DNA from 4 places in the Halodesulfovibrio sp. MK-HDV genome. Region 1 is predicted to be linked to each of the others. Evidence: predicted binding sites of a transcription regulator. Region 1 holds the regulator's gene; each other region holds the start of a gene.

Region 1 (3,868 bases):
TTGAGATGAAGAAATCATAAATTACTCATGTTACGCAGCAGATAAAAGGTTCCACAAAGTTTCCTGACTATCAGATTCCATAAATAATTGTTTGAAATCCTCATCTTTCAGGAGTCGCGAAATTTGGGCAAGGATGCGCAGGTGTGTACCTGCTACGTTTTCCGGAGCAAGCACCATGAAGAAAATCTTACAAGGTTTTTGATCAAGTGCATCAAAGTCCAGCCCATCGAAGCTTCGACCGGCTACTACTACTATTTTATCGAGTGCTGGAAGTTTTCCGTGAGGAATGGCAATGCCATTACCAATACCTGTGGTTCCGAGAGCTTCTCGTTCCATAAGCACGTTAAAAACTTCTTCAGCATCAAGGGATGGGTTTTTTTCAACGACAGGAGCCAAGAGCTCCGCCAGCGCCTCTTGTTTGGTGCTGGCGGTTAGCTCTGGCAATACAAGTTCTTTTTCTAGGTATTCACCCAGTTTCATTACTTTTCCTAGAAAACGGGGTCAATCAGTCCGAAATTGTTATCTTTTCGGCGGTAGATCACATTTACCCGTTCAGTTTCAGCATTTAGAAAAACAAGGAAGTCATAATCAAGTGCATCAAGCTGCATAGCGGCTTCGTCAAGATCCATCGGTTTCGGGATAAAATTATCCATACCAATGATGGTTCGTTCTGCCTCTACTGCTTCTTCTAGAGGCATGTCACCTTCTAGAACAAACTTCTCTGCACCCTTGCGTTTCGTTTGCAGTTTTTCCGTACGACGTATGATCTGTGCTTTAAGTTTATCGCGAACAAGATCAACGGTTGCATACATGTCTTCAGACTGTTCGGTAGCGGATAAAGTTAAGTTATCCGATACAAGTGAAATTTCGGCTTTGTGGCGGAAATTGTCAACAGAAAGTGAGACTTGCATTTCCAAGTGTTCAGGGTTCGGTAAGAATCTGCCAAGCTTGTTGAAGCGTCGTTTGGCATAAGCTTTTAGGTGATTGGAAGGCTCAAAGTTTTTGAATGTGAATGCGATGTTCATGGTGCCTCCTAATTGGATACTTTTGAAACCCTGTGAGTCAGCTGGTTTCGCTTCTAGAATACCACCTTTCTCTTGGATGATGAAGGGATATTCATTGCGGTACGGTATTTAGCTACAGTTCTTCGTGCAATGTTAACCTGCAGTTTTTCTTTCAAAATCTCACCGATTTTTTCATCGCTGAGCGGTTTTTTTGTATTTTCTTCACTAATAAGCTTTTTAATGAGTGCTTTTACGCTCTCCGATCCGACCTGACTACCATCATCAAGGCCAATTGCACTGTTGAAGAAGAACTTCAGTTCAAAAATACCGTGCGGGGTCGAAATGTACTTACTTGTGGTGATACGGCTTACCGTTGATTCGTGCATGCCAATATCATCTGCAATATCTTTAAGAATCAGCGGCTTTAACGATGTAACACCGTTAAGGAAGAATTCTCTTTGATATTTAACAATACTCTCAACTACTTTATATAAAGTTCGTTGCCGTTGGTACAGACTTTTTATCAGCCAGGAGGCAGAGCGCATCTTGTCCTGATAATAATCTTTTTCTTCAGCATTAGTAGTTTTCGGGAGTTGTTCTGTTAATTCACTGAGTTGTAATTGTGGTAAACCATCTTCATTGAGGACGATAACGAATTCTTTTTCGTACTCATAGATGTAAACATCCGGAGAAACATACTGTGCTTCTCCTCCACCGAACCGTGCCCCCGGCATAGGGTCAAGGCTCTGGATTACATCTAGGTACTCTCTGAGATCTTCAAGGGAAATTTTGTATTTTCGAGCAAGTGGTTTGTAACGACGCTTCTCTAGGTCTTCAAGATGATTAGTAATAATATCTACAAGAATTGGGTCACGGTCGTAATTGAGAGCTTTTACCTGAACGAGCAGGCATTCCTGCGGAGTGCGAGCAGCAACTCCAATAGGGTCAAATTGTTGAATATGCTCAATAAGTTGTTCGACTGTTTCAGTATCGCTTTGAGCAATCTGTGCCAGCTCTTCTGTAGATACATGTAAGTACCCATTAGAGCTGATGCTGCCAATGATGATTTCTCCAACGCGAATTTGCTCTTCAGAGAATGGAGAAAGCATTAATTGCCAGTACAGATGACCGTCTAACGTTGGAGCAGGAGCAAGACGAGCTTCAAATGAGCTCATTTCCTCTAGTGCTTCAGTTTCTCGCATTGAAACCTGTTTGGTGGTACTTGAGAAATCCCCCAGATAGTCTTCCCAGTCAGCGTTAGTAGAGAGCTCTTTGTCGTAAGCTTCCTGTTCATCTTTACGCTGCTCTTTAGCAGAAGTTTTGTCTGGATTAGCGGTTTCTTCCAAGGACTCTTCCAAAAAAGGATTCTCCAGCAACTCCTGCTGAACGGTTTCAGCAAGTTCCACGCGAGAAAGCTGCAGCAGTTTAATTGCCTGCTGCAATTGCGGGGTCATTACAAGCTGCTGGGCAAGCTTTAATTGTTGGCGAAGTTCAAGAGCCATATATAAGAATGTCCTATGTGGTTCGACTAGCTAAAAAGCTGAAATATAATGTACGAGTACTGCCTATCAAAAAACATTCCAAATCAGATAACTGACCTCTTTTTTGCCACATAGGAAAGTTATATGCAACCAAGAAAAAAGCCCGTTGGACGGGCTTTTCTTTATTGCGAGGGTGCAAATTATATTTTTTATCAAGATACTAGAGACTAAAATCTTCTCCAAGGTAGACGCTACGCGCCTTTGGGTTCTCAACTATCTCTTGCGGCGTACCGGAAAGAATTATTTGCCCTTCATAAACAAGGTTAGCTCTATCGCAAATTTTTAATGTTTCCCTAACGTTGTGGTCGGAAATGAGTACGCCCATTCCTTTGTCACGCAGTTTACGGATGATGTCCTGAATGTCATCTACAGCGAGTGGGTCAATGCCTGCAAATGGCTCATCGAGAAGAATAAACTTAGGGTCTCTGATTAATGCGCGGGCAATTTCAAGACGGCGGCGTTCACCACCGGAAATATGCATGGCATGGGTATCACGAATATGTGTGATACCGAATTCTTCCATCAGTTCTTCTTCACGTTTTTTCTGGTCATCACGGGAAAGTGCTGTTTGTTCCAAAATTAATTGCAAGTTCTGAGAGACTGTGAGTTTTTTGAAAACAGAACTTTCCTGAGGAAGATAGCTCAGGCCGATTCGTGCACGTTCGTGCAATGGCCAGTCTGTGACTTCCATATCATCTACACGAACCACACCGGCATTTGGTTTAACAATACCAATGAGCATGTAGAATGTTGTTGTTTTACCAGCGCCGTTAGGGCCAAGAAGTCCCACAATTTCACCCTGCTGCATTTGCAGATTGATATTGCGGACAACCTCACGCTTGCCGTAAATTTTGCAAAGTCCTTCAGCTTGGATAATAGACATTTATTCTTTTGCCTTACCTGGTGCTGAAAAAATTGCTTCAACAGGCTGGTTGGAAGAACCGAGTACTTCACTGCGGTTTTCTTTTACCCAGAACTTGATGACGTTGCCGGCGATAGTGTTTTTACCTTCACTTAATTTTGGTGAACCAGTCATAACAAGCAGTTCATCCTTGAGAGTATAAGTTGCGACATCACAGGTGCCTCGTCTGTTCTGCTCCATTTTGATGCGAACATTACCTTCAGAGACAATTTTTTCGATTTTACCCGGATTGACGTCACCAGTTGCATCGGATTTTTCTGCGTTCTTATCACTTTGCAGATAGACGGTAACTTTATTTGCCCACATATCAGCTTCTGGGTGTTTAACAATAACATTTCCGGTAAACACGACGGTTTGTCCGTCTGCGCTGTACGTCATTTTTTCAGAGGTGACTTTAACGT
Region 2 (3,868 bases), on a different contig from region 1:
TCATCGTTGATGAGTTTAGGGAAGCCGGAGCCGTCCTTAATAGTCTCAGCAACGTCAGCGAGGTAGCGCTCTGGGGAACGGGAGTGAATACGCGCTGCAAGGTCAGGGTAGTGAAGCGGGAATTCACGTTTTGATTTAAGGAACATGTAAGTCAGTTCGTTGGTTGCGTCGCGACCTTCTGGAGTCTGACCACCAATTGTTACTGCTTCCCAGTGAGCGTAGCCTTCGTTGAAAGCGCCACCGGTAGGGGAAACGTAAAGGTCGATGAACTGTGCCATGCCAACCCAGAGACACTCGAGAAGTTCAAGAGCTTTCTCGTCGTCAATGATACCAGCTTCGATATCAGCCTGGTAGTATGGGTAGAAGTACTGGTCCATACGGCCATTAGATACGATTGTACCAGTTTTCTGCTCGATACGAGAGAACATCTGGGTGAACCACTGGGACTGAACAGCTTCGTGGAAAGTACGAGCTGGGTGCTCAGGAACGTGAGCACAAACTTCAGCCATTTTCTCGAGTTCAGCTTTACGAACTGGATCAGATTCTTTCTTAGCGAGTTCAGCTGCGAGTTCTGCGTGACGGCGAGCCCAAGTGATGATTGCATCACAAACGATTACGATACCTTCGAGGAAAGGTTTTTTCTCAACGTTATCGATAGGGGAAAGCGGATCGAGAGCTTCGATTTTTTCGAGAGCTTCTGCTTTAATGCCACCGAAACCACGTTTGAGGATCTTTTCGTAGTCGTGAACCCACTGAATGGAAGAACGGAAAGAAGAAGTTTCGTTAACGATGAAGCGGGAGTTAAGACCTTCAGGATCATCGTAAGAAAGTTTGTGAACTTCTTCAGGGAAAGATTTGTTGAGAGCTTCGTGGTAGGTTTTGCCCTGCCAGTAAGGAGCGATCTCTTCAACTACTACTTTAGCATCTTCAGGAGTAATAGAGAAAGGAGACTCGGTACGGTTTGGAAGATCTTCAACTGCAACACCAAGGAAGTCACCGTCAAGTTCAGGGTAGAGCAGACCGTAACGACCTTTTACACCACCACGACCACAAATGAGGTTGTCGTCGTCGATGTAAACGGTGATGTTTTCAGCTACGTGCTTCATTGCTTTTGCCCAACGCAGGCAGAGCATTTCACCTTCGGTCTCTTTCATGGAGTCGGTGAAGTATTTAGCACGTTCAATGTCGATCATTGGACGAACGTTGTCGAAGGTTTCGAGGATTTTAAATACACGCGGATGGGATGCGCGGTAGATATCTTCTTTGCCTTCAATTTTATCGAGCAGACGCTGTTCGTGAGGTGATACACAACAAGACATAACTGACTCCTGTGAATTAGGTTCAAAGTAGGCGACACATATATAATATGCGCGGTACCTGTGGGGTTGAAAATGCTGCGGCCGCTGTGTGCTCAGCAGCAGTAAATTTTATTCTCTTTAATGAGGATGCGGTCTTCAGTAGCTATTTTCAGTGATCGTTAGAACAAGCTACTGTGAGATTCGCGCCCTGTGGTTTTCTTAGAGCAAAGGTGATGCCAACATGTGCAGAAAGAGCGTTTTTAGTTACTATTTGACATAAAAAAAGCTGTTTTCATGGGGCGGGAAGAGTATTGATGAATTGCAAAAGAGGTTCAAAAAAATTGAAACACTGCCTCAATCCTATTGAATAAAGCGGAGTTTAGGCTTTTGAGCTTGGTGATGTTTTTAGCGCTTAGCCGGTACCAGAATTAAATTGAATGAAGGCGCGTTTGCTTTGTGAAAAATAGCTCGCAGCGGAGAAGGAAGGACGGAGGGGGTGTCCCTCTTGTTTAAAATGATTGTAAAAACGTTGCCTTGTTGCAACATTCTGCAAATGAATCTTGAATATTATTGTAAAATCAAAGTGTTGCATATGGTTGCATATTTGCCACCTTCGTTTATTTTTTGCATCGTTGCAACATCTCGCCCAAGTCGTTCCTGTAACATATTATAATTATTGATTTTGCATTATTGTCAGAAGTTGTCCCCCGCGACTATATAATGATGTGCTGAGTTTTTTATTGTCTGTTTGATCAGTCAGGAAGGTACGGTATCCGTGCATATTCTACATGTAGAACTAAAATCGGCTCGTGGATGAAATTTGAATATTATGGTTCAAGGGAGGTATGGGATAGTGAGTAGCTGTTTTTGCTTGTGAAGAAATGATACAAGCGTGTTTTGTTGCTTCTCTAGATTGGATGAGTAATCACTGTAACTGGATGTTTTTCAAGAATAAGTCTTAAAAACAGACAGTTGTCTATTGGTGATGTCTGTCAGGAGGTGGAAAGTGTCGAAAAGACAGCTAGTAAGGTGTCTGGTGCATTAATGCAACTAATGTTGCCGTAGTGCATCTTGGGTTTTAACTCGGCTTATCATCTTGGTATAAAAAGAAAAAAAACTTATAAGTTGCATTTATGAAACGTTGAGTTAGCATTTTTGCAACTTGAGAGGGACGTTTTTGCCCCAGATGCGCTTTTTTACACGCTGAGGAGCTCTAGAAAGTCAGTACGATTTATGGCGCCTGTCAGCTTGATTTACAGTCTGCATATTTTTTTTTATTTTTTTTCCTCTAACACGTTATATTTAAATGTTTTCCATGTCGTGTGAATCTCTTTTCACCTTTTTTATTTCAATCAAGGAGGTGAACTATGTATATTGTGCTTGCACGAAAAATCACAAATAATGACAAAAAACGTGCCTATTGGCACTGGTATTGCTGTTATATATCCGGAGCGTCTAACGGCTTTAAGACGTTCCGTGTTTTTTTCAATTTATTGGAGGACATATGCGCTATTTTATTAAATCCTTTATGTTGCTTCTCGTAGCTGCAGTACTAGTTGTCGGTGTTGCCTCTACAGATGCTCAGGCTCGCAAAATTACTCTTCGCCTCGGTCACCCGATGGCACCAGGTAACAACGTTACCCTTGGCTATGAGAAATTTAAAGAGCTCGTAGAAGAACGCTCTAACGGCAAGATCCGCGTTCAGCTCTACGGTAATGCTATTCTTGGTAGTGACCGTGTAACAATGGAATCTGCACAGCGTGGCACTCTTGCTCTCGCTTCTGCTTCTTCCCCGAACATGGCTAACTTCTCAAAAGCATTTATGGTTTTTGACCTTCCTTACGTTACCAGCCCTAAGTATCAGGAAAAACTTTACGCAGCTCTAGATAACGGAGAGCTCGGAAAGTACCTTGCGGCTGAACTTGAGAAGATCAACCTTAAGCCTATCATGTACAGTGAATACGGCTACCGTAACTTTGTTGCGACACAGAATGAAATCAAATCTGTGGCAGATCTTGCAAACATGAAAGTGCGTACCACTGCTTCTCCTGTAGAAGTAGCAGTAGCTTCTAAGCTCGGTATGAACCCAACCCCAATCGCTTGGGGCGAAGTTTACACAGCACTTCAGCAGGGTACCGTTGATGGCGAAGGTAACACCTTCTCCCTTCTCAACGATGCTAAGCACACCGAAGTTCTCAAGTATGCAATGGATTCTGCTCACAACTACTCAATGCACATTCTTCTTATGAACAAGAAGACGTTCGAAGGTCTTACCCCAGAACTGCAGGAAGTAATTGTTTCTTCAGGCCATGATGCACTTGTTTACCAGCGTGGCATTACTGCTGACCTCGAAGTAAAAGCTGTTGAAGCTTTCAAAGCACAGGGCATTAAAATTCACAAACTCAGCGATGCTGAGCGTGCTGAATTTGTAACTCTTACACGCCCTGTCTGGGACGAGTTCTCTAAAGAGATCCCTAAGGATCTTCTTAAACTTGTTCAAGATACACAGAAGTAGTTCCGTTAAGGGGCAGGCTTCTTAGCCTGCCCCTTTCTATATGCGGTTCTGCACA
Region 3 (3,868 bases), on a different contig from region 1:
CTACCTTGCAGAAATTGCCTCCGGCGGCCAGAGAACCTTTTTGAAAAAAGGCTTCTCTGGACTCTCCAAAAACTTTTATCCGCGAGGTCTAACCATTGTTTAAAACGTTGGTCAGCTTATACCTGCTCTCTTCAACTCCCATAAAGTAAATGTACTTCATCCAAACCCTAACGGTTTTTCAGGAGGGGGAGTCTGAGGGGGGAACCTCGTTTAAATCGAGGATGATTAGATTGAGACAAAGCTGTGCAGTGCAAGGTGCGAGGAAAAACCAAGATCGATGCATACATAAACGTATGTGAGGATTTGGTTTTTCCGAAGCAACGCAGCAAAGTGCGGGTTTGTCATCAATCTAAACGGGGTTCCCCCTCAGCCGCCGGAGGCATTTCAATCTATGTTTTTAAATATCTTTGCTAGCAAGATACTCCGTAATCATTCCATCGTACTGAGAAGTACGTGCGAATGTTTTTACCGCCATATCACGACGAAGCGCAAGCCCTACTCGCATTTCATTTTCGAGCAGTTCCTTCTGTACAGCGTTGTACTCGGAAGGATCAGGAAGAACGAGGATAGAATGGAAGTTTTTAGCTGCGGCACGAAGCATACAAGGGCCGCCGATGTCGATTTCTTCAACCGCACCACGTAAATCAAGACCGCGTGCTGCTGCATTTTCGAAATTGTAGAGGTTTACTACAATCAAATCGAACGCTGCAATCTCGTGTTCTTTAAGGGTAGCAAGATGTTCAGGGTTGTCCTTGTCTGCAAGGATACCACCATGAATGAACGGATTAAGAGTCTTTACTCTGCCGCCAAGGATTTCAGGGAATCCTGTAACATCACTTACAGGTGTAACCTTCAGCCCGGCTTCTTTAAGCATACGTGCTGTACCGCCGGTAGAAACCAACTCTACACCATTCTCGCTCAAAAACGTCGCAAATTCGACCAAACCAGTCTTATCTGTGGCACTCAACAGTGCTCGTTTAATAGGCAAAAGGTCCATTACTTCTCCAAAGTTTGTGAATTCCAGTCTATTAACAAAAATCCTTTTCGTACATTAAGACAGTTTGCTGCAAATACAAATAAAAATGCAAACAAAGCCTTACCATGCAGATTGAGACAAAGCTGTGCAGTGCAAGGCACAAGAAAAAGACAAGGTCAAAGCATACTTATCCGTATGCGAGAGTTTGGCTTTTTTGCAGTAACGCCGCAATGTGCGGGTTTGTCATCAATCTGCGTGGAGTGCCAGAATCATACCCACTTTGCAAGGGCGTCATCAGTCTGACAGGTTGAGACAGGTTGAGATGTCCCACGACGCGAAAAGCCTTATTTTTCAAGGACTGGCGCAACTCTTGCTATTCTTTATATATGGACATCTTTAATTTTGATATGGCAGAATTTCTAAGCTTTCTGCTCACACTTATGCGACTCAGCCTTGTAGTCTTTCTGCTGCCATTCTTCGAGGGAAAAACCATCCCCCGTGTGGTTAAAGCATCTGTGTGCCTCATGCTCACCCTTGCCATATTCCCGTCGATATCATTCGAAGCAACAGATTTTCCAGCACATCCATTTGAAATTGCACTAATAATGCTCAGTGAAATTCTACTCGGAGTTCTGCTAGGGCTTGCTGTTAAATTTATTTTTGCAGGAATTAGAACCGGCGGTATGGTTATCGGCTTCCAGATGGGTTTTTCCATGCTTACCCTTGCTAACCCATCATCAGGTGAGCAAGAAGGCATCACGTCTATCCTACTATACCAATTGAGCTTTACCGTTTTCATTGTTGCAAACGGTCACTTATATCTCATTAAAGCGCTAACAGATTCCTTTGACCTTATTCCGCCGGGAGGACTCGTCCTCTCTGCCATGCTAGGTCAACAAATTCTTACTCTGTCGATGACCATGTTCGTTTTGGCAATTAAGGTTGCCGCTCCAGTTATGATCTCACTTATGCTGGTTGAATTGACCCTTGGTCTTATGGGTCGAGCAGCGCCACAGATGAACCTTCTTATGCTTGGTTTTCCAGTAAAAATCGCTGTAGGTCTTGTCTTTATCGGCATGTTGTTCACCCTCATGGGACAACGAATGGAAGGACTTATTTTAAGCCTTGGCCCGATGTTCTCCCATCTCATGAAAGCCGGCTCTCCGCTGCTACAGCAATAAACAGGATACACAGACATGCCACAAAGTGATCCGAGTAAGACAGAACAAGCGACGCCCAAAAAGCGGGAAAAGACCCGCGAAGATGGTGACGTCGCCAAGTCGCAAGAAGTTCCTAAAGCCGCAACAACCCTTGCAGGCATCATTATTGTTTATGCGTGGATTGGTACCATTAACGAGCAGATACAGCACATTATGCGTACCTGTTATACATTTGACGCTACGCTCGACATGACAACCAAGTCTGCCATCAACTTTATTAATGAAATGGCATACGATCTTGCGGTAATGCTCCTTCCAGTCTTCCTCTTCCTGTTTCTTTTTGCGGGATTATCCATGCGTGTTCAGGTTGGGCACCTGTGGACAATGAAGGTCTTTAAGCCGAAATGGAGTAAGTTCAACCCGATTAAAGGGATGAAAAACATGTTTTTGTCCATGCAGACACTGGTGCGACTCATTAAAAGCATCGCGTTTGCAGCCGTTATCGGTATTGCACCGTACATTGTTATTACGGATGAGATGGACAACTTCATTCAGCTCTATAACGCCACACCGGAAGGCATCGCAGAATACATGCTCAGCCTTATCTATAAGGTATCTCTGTACGCCACCATTGCCATGCTCGCTATTGCTCTTGCCGACTACTTTTACACTCGCTGGGACTATGATGAGAACATCAAGATGTCCAAAGACGAAGTAAAAGACGAACACAAGCAGTCAGAGGGTGATCCTAAGATTCGTCAACAGCAGCGTCAAAAAATGGCCGAGATGTCCCAGCAGCGCATGATGCAGGATGTTCCAAAGGCAGACGTTGTTGTTACAAACCCGACTCATATTTCCGTAGCCTTGCGCTACAACGCCATGGAAGCACCAGCACCAATTGTTGTTGCGATGGGTGCAGATCTTATGGCGAAGCGAATTAGAGAAATTGCAAAAGAAAACGACATTCCTCTACGAGAAAACGTCCCTCTGGCACGCGCTTTGTATAAGTCAGTACAGGTGGGTGATCAAATTCCGGAAGACCTCTACAAAGCAGTAGCTTCCATCCTTGCATCACTCAACAAGTTTAAGCAAAAACAGTAAGTTACAAATACAATTTGCTTTTACTCAGGCATTATTAAACTCTTCGAAAAAGGTGTCGGAAATATGGCTGCCAGCGCAAATACCTCTACAATGAATTACGAACGCTTCTCACAGCACGGAGATTTACTCCTCGCTGGCGGTGTAGTGCTCATTCTTTTTGTAATGCTCATTCCTATCCCGACCCTGCTTATGGACGTCATGCTCAGCATGTCCATTTCCTTGTCGCTGCTGGTGCTTGTTACATCTATGTTTATCAAGTCGCCGCTTGAATTTTCCATTTTCCCGACCCTGTTGCTGGTAACCACTCTTTTTCGCCTTGCTCTTAACGTGGCGACAACCCGCCTTATCCTGCTGCACGGCAGTGAAGGCCCAGACGCTGCCGGTGACGTAATTCAGTCCTTCGGGCAATTCGTTGTCGGTGGTAACTACGTTATCGGTATCGTAATTTTCGCAATTCTTTTTATTCTGAACAAAATGGTTATTACCTCCGGTACAACACGTATCGCCGAGGTTGCAGCCCGATTCACGCTTGATGCTATGCCGGGTAAGCAGATGGCAATTGAGGCAGACTTAAACGCAGGTCTCCTTGATGAAAAAACTGCTACACTGCGCCGCGAAACCATCCGCCGAG
Region 4 (3,868 bases), 200 kb from region 1:
TATGTTATGTCATAGCACACATCCGCTTTACGACACGCAAAGAATGGTGCCGATTGCATATGGTCAACAATAAGTCAGAGCATTGCCAAAAAAGACGTAAACACTGCTGCAAGCAGAACACCGCTTTTTTTCCCTATTGCTGGATTTATTCTCAGTTTTCGTTGATACTAACGCTGTTTTACAGGCGACACATTTTACCGCCTTTCTAACTTGCTGAGAGAGAGTCATGAAAACAACTGACCTTATCAAAAAAATCGAAGATACAGCTATACTTTGCGGTGCGGCTTCGTGGGATAACTGTGGCGTGCAGATTCCCAATCGAAGAAAAAAAGTACAAAGACTTGCCCTTGCGCTTGATCCTACTGAATATACAATTCAGACAGCTATAGCACAGGGAGCAGATTTTGTTCTCACGCATCATCCGTTGCTGATGAAGCCCCGGTACTTAAACAAACTTGATACATATTTTTCAATTGTATCAGCGCTCGTTAAGAATGATATGTGCCTTTACAGTGCACATACGTCGCTTGATGCAAACCCCGAAGGACCGGCGGGATGGTTAGCACGCGCGCTTGAACTGCAAAATTGTAAACTGCTTGGCACTTCCTGTACGCTTGAACCGGAAGCAATAGCATTTACACCTTCGCGTGACATCGCAGCAAGCTCTATGCTTTATGAATGGGAAAGCAACCCGAAAATTCATAGCGTGCGGCACATTGATCAAATGATCAATGTAACATATAGTAGAGAGCACAGAAGCACAGTCCTTGCTCAGCTTGCAGCAGATTTGGACGAGTTGCCAATTTTTATACCTTCTACACCTGATACAGAGTCTCGAAGCCTCGGCTTTGGCACCATTGGCACTTTGCCAAAACCTGTATCTTTTGGCATATTCGCTGAGCAACTTGCCTCAGTGGTGGATCGTGATTATTGGGTAAAAAGCGGCCCTATTCCTGAAACAGTATCTAAAGTTGCTTACTGTACGGGATCTGGTAGTGATTTTGCCCCTAAAGCGTTTGCTATGGGTGCGGATGTGTTTATTACTGGTGATGTCAAATATCATTCTGCTCTGGATACAACCGGATGCATTCTTGATGTTGGGCATTTCAGTCTTGAAGAAGAAATGATGCGCCAGTTTGCCTTGCAGCTTGCAGGAGAACTGGATGACATAGAAATATTTTTCCTGCCCGCGCAGGATCCAATGCGTTTGATCGGTCCATTCGCAGAATAGAAATTTCACAGTGTCGGCAAGTCCGAACCCTATGGTTTTCAGGAGGAAAAAACCTTGAGCCTGTATCTAAAGCAAATCGAACAGCTCGTTGCATTGCAGCTTGTTGATGATGAAATCCTTGGTATCACAAGTGAACTTGATGAAGCTCCAAAAGAAGTTGAAGCTCTTCAGACACGCTTTGATGCGCTTGAAAACCAGCGCAATAACTTCCTTGAGAAGATTGATCATCTTAAAGGACAGGAAAAACGCATTAACTCTGAGATCGAAAACGACGCTCTCAAAGTTAAAAAAAGTAAGTCCAAACTCATGCTCGTTGGTAACACCAAAGAGTATCACGCAATGATGCGTGAAATGGACAACCTTGAGAAGCTTAACCGTCTTCGTGAAGAAGAAAAATTTGCTCTCTCTGAAGAACTTGAACGCCAGCAGATGGCAGTTGCAGACATGGATGAACGCTACGGCATCATCAAAGTAGACTTGGAAGAGAAAAAAGCCAGTCTCAAACAGCGTGTCGAAGAAGCAAGCAAAGTTCTCGATAAGCTTGATAAAAAACGTAACGTTGCAGGTAAAGAAGTTCCGACTCCTATCCTTAGTCGTTACGAATTTATCCGCTCTCGTTTGGACAACCCAGTTATTGTTGCTGTTAAAGAACAGATCTGTAACGGTTGTCACATTGCGATTCCACCACAGAGCTACATTGAGCTTCAGAAGGGGCATCAGATCCTTAGCTGCCCTAACTGCCAGCGTCTGATCTACTGGTCAGAGCACTTCGCAAGCGAAGCAGATAAAGCAGCAGCTGCCGCAGCAGAAGCGTAAACATATTTTTGGAGTTGGACAGGTTATCGTCGCGCACTTTTGTGCGGGGAGGAAAGTCCGGGCTCTAAAGGGCAGAGCGCTGGGTAACGCCCAGGGGGAGTGATCCTCGGAGAGTGCCACAGAAAGCAAACCGCCTAAGCAGTTTACTGCCGGTAAGGTTGAAACGGTGAGGTAAGAGCTCACCAGGTATCATGGTGACATGGTAGGCTAGGTAAACCCCGTTCAGAGCAAGACCAAATAGGGAAACAGTTACGACCGGCCCGGTCGTTGTTTTCGGGTAGGTTGCTTGAGGTTATGAGTAATCATAACCCTAGACGAATGATAACCGCCCTCGCAAGAGGGAGACAAAACCCGGCTTATAGTCCTGACTCCATATTTTAAAAAAAGGGTGCTTTGCACCCTTTTTTTATATGCTATACTTTTTTATTACTACCACTGCACAATATGTAAGGAATTCCCCATGCATTGTTGGTCCATCATTCTTGCTGCCGGTTCCGGCACACGTCTCTCTGCAGCCACTAACGGCGTTAAAAAGCAGTTCTTGGAATGGAAAGGCGCTCCGCTCTTCTGGCATTCTGCAATCACTTTCTCTCATACAACACGCATGCGTGGACTCCTCTTTGTTTTCCCTGAAGAAGACATTGAAGAAGCAACAGAAACACTGACAAAGCTTGATTTTGGACGCAGACTTGGTCTGCCTTGGAAAGTGGTAGCAGGTGGCGCACGTAGACAAGATTCGGTTTACAACGGACTACAGGCACTGCCTTCAGAATGCACACACGTACTAGTGCATGACGCAGCTCGCCCGTTCTTCTCCACAGCGCTCACAAACACACTGCTTGATTCTCTCAAAGCTGGTACTCAAGCTGTAATTCCTGCAATTCCAGTAACAGACACCATTAAAGTGACCGAAAACAACACAATCAGTCACACACTTGACCGCTCTACTCTTCGAGCTTGTCAGACTCCGCAAGGCTTCGACAAAAAAATGCTTATTGCGGTGCACGATAAATGCAACGAAGAAGGCTGGGAAGTAACAGACGATGCTTCCATTGCTGAACAGGCTGGATTCACCGTTGCCATAGTGGAAGGCGAAGCAAAAAACTACAAAATCACAAATCCGGAAGACCTTACCATGATCGAATCTAAGCAGGTTGCCATGCCCGTTCCTGTCACCGGCTGGGGATACGATGTCCACCGTTACGGTGAAGGACGTCCTATGAAGCTTGGCGGCATCCCTATTCAAGGCGGCCCCCAGGTTGTGGCTCACTCTGATGGTGATGTTCTGCTTCACGCTCTGTGTGACGCACTCCTCGGTTGCATGGGTGACGGCGATATTGGTGAACATTTTCCGGATTCTTCAGAAGAGTTTGACAATATTTCAAGCGGCGTACTCCTCAACGAAGTGTACGACAAATTTCTCCAGCGAGGCTACAAGCTCACAAATGTAGATCTCACAATCATCGCACAGGTTCCGCGTCTTGTGCCTTGGAAACCGCAGATCAAGAAAAATATCTGCCGAATGCTTAAGCTTAACGATTACCAAGTAAACGTCAAAGCTACCACCGAAGAAAAGCTCGGCTTTACCGGTGAGAAAAAAGGCATAAAAGCCGTAGCAGCCGTTATGGCGTTGCGCAGCTAACACGTTTATTTCGTGACTAAACATTACCTTTCATAAAATCAAAAAGGGGGTGTCCTATTTACTAGGACACCCCCTTTTTTGTTCATCAAAAATCTACTTCGAACTATCTGCAATAGCTTGTATTAGTGTATGCATCCGTTGCTCATATGTGTGTTCAGCCAACACAAGCCGCTGTGCAT

Evidence for each region. Region 1 encodes sigma-54, which starts transcription at its own class of promoters, with help from an activator protein. Its sites were predicted from a motif close to CTGGCACGGNNNNTGCTT; they were not measured.
Region 2: a site for sigma-54 is predicted at 1,521-1,538, ahead of MKHDV_RS02505 (glycyl radical protein). Genes of this name have one in related genera too.
Region 3: a site for sigma-54 is predicted at 1,335-1,352, ahead of fliR (flagellar biosynthetic protein FliR). Genes of this name have one in related genera too.
Region 4: a site for sigma-54 is predicted at 2,303-2,320, ahead of ispD (2-C-methyl-D-erythritol 4-phosphate cytidylyltransferase). Genes of this name have one in related genera too.

The regions. Positions count from the first base shown of each region.
Region 1 is NZ_WYDS01000001.1:278,689-282,556, forward strand. It holds gene rapZ (RNase adapter RapZ) at 1-18, opposite strand, end outside; gene MKHDV_RS01325 (PTS sugar transporter subunit IIA) at 31-480, opposite strand; gene hpf (ribosome hibernation-promoting factor, HPF/YfiA family) at 489-1,025, opposite strand; gene rpoN (RNA polymerase factor sigma-54) at 1,079-2,506, opposite strand; gene lptB (LPS export ABC transporter ATP-binding protein) at 2,706-3,428, opposite strand; gene lptA (lipopolysaccharide transport periplasmic protein LptA) at 3,429-3,868, opposite strand, start outside.
Region 2 is NZ_WYDS01000002.1:240,947-244,814, forward strand. It holds gene MKHDV_RS02505 (glycyl radical protein) at 1-1,319, opposite strand, end outside; gene MKHDV_RS02510 (TRAP transporter substrate-binding protein) at 2,803-3,813, shown strand.
Region 3 is NZ_WYDS01000007.1:7,433-11,300, forward strand. It holds gene MKHDV_RS06910 (IMP cyclohydrolase) at 398-997, opposite strand; gene fliR (flagellar biosynthetic protein FliR) at 1,384-2,157, shown strand; gene flhB (flagellar biosynthesis protein FlhB) at 2,173-3,237, shown strand; gene flhA (flagellar biosynthesis protein FlhA) at 3,301-3,868, shown strand, end outside.
Region 4 is NZ_WYDS01000001.1:78,674-82,541, reverse strand. It holds gene MKHDV_RS00365 (Nif3-like dinuclear metal center hexameric protein) at 227-1,231, shown strand; gene MKHDV_RS00360 (zinc ribbon domain-containing protein) at 1,286-2,047, shown strand; RNA gene rnpB (RNase P RNA component class A) at 2,058-2,423, shown strand; gene ispD (2-C-methyl-D-erythritol 4-phosphate cytidylyltransferase) at 2,508-3,689, shown strand; gene MKHDV_RS00345 (glycosyltransferase) at 3,783-3,868, opposite strand, start outside.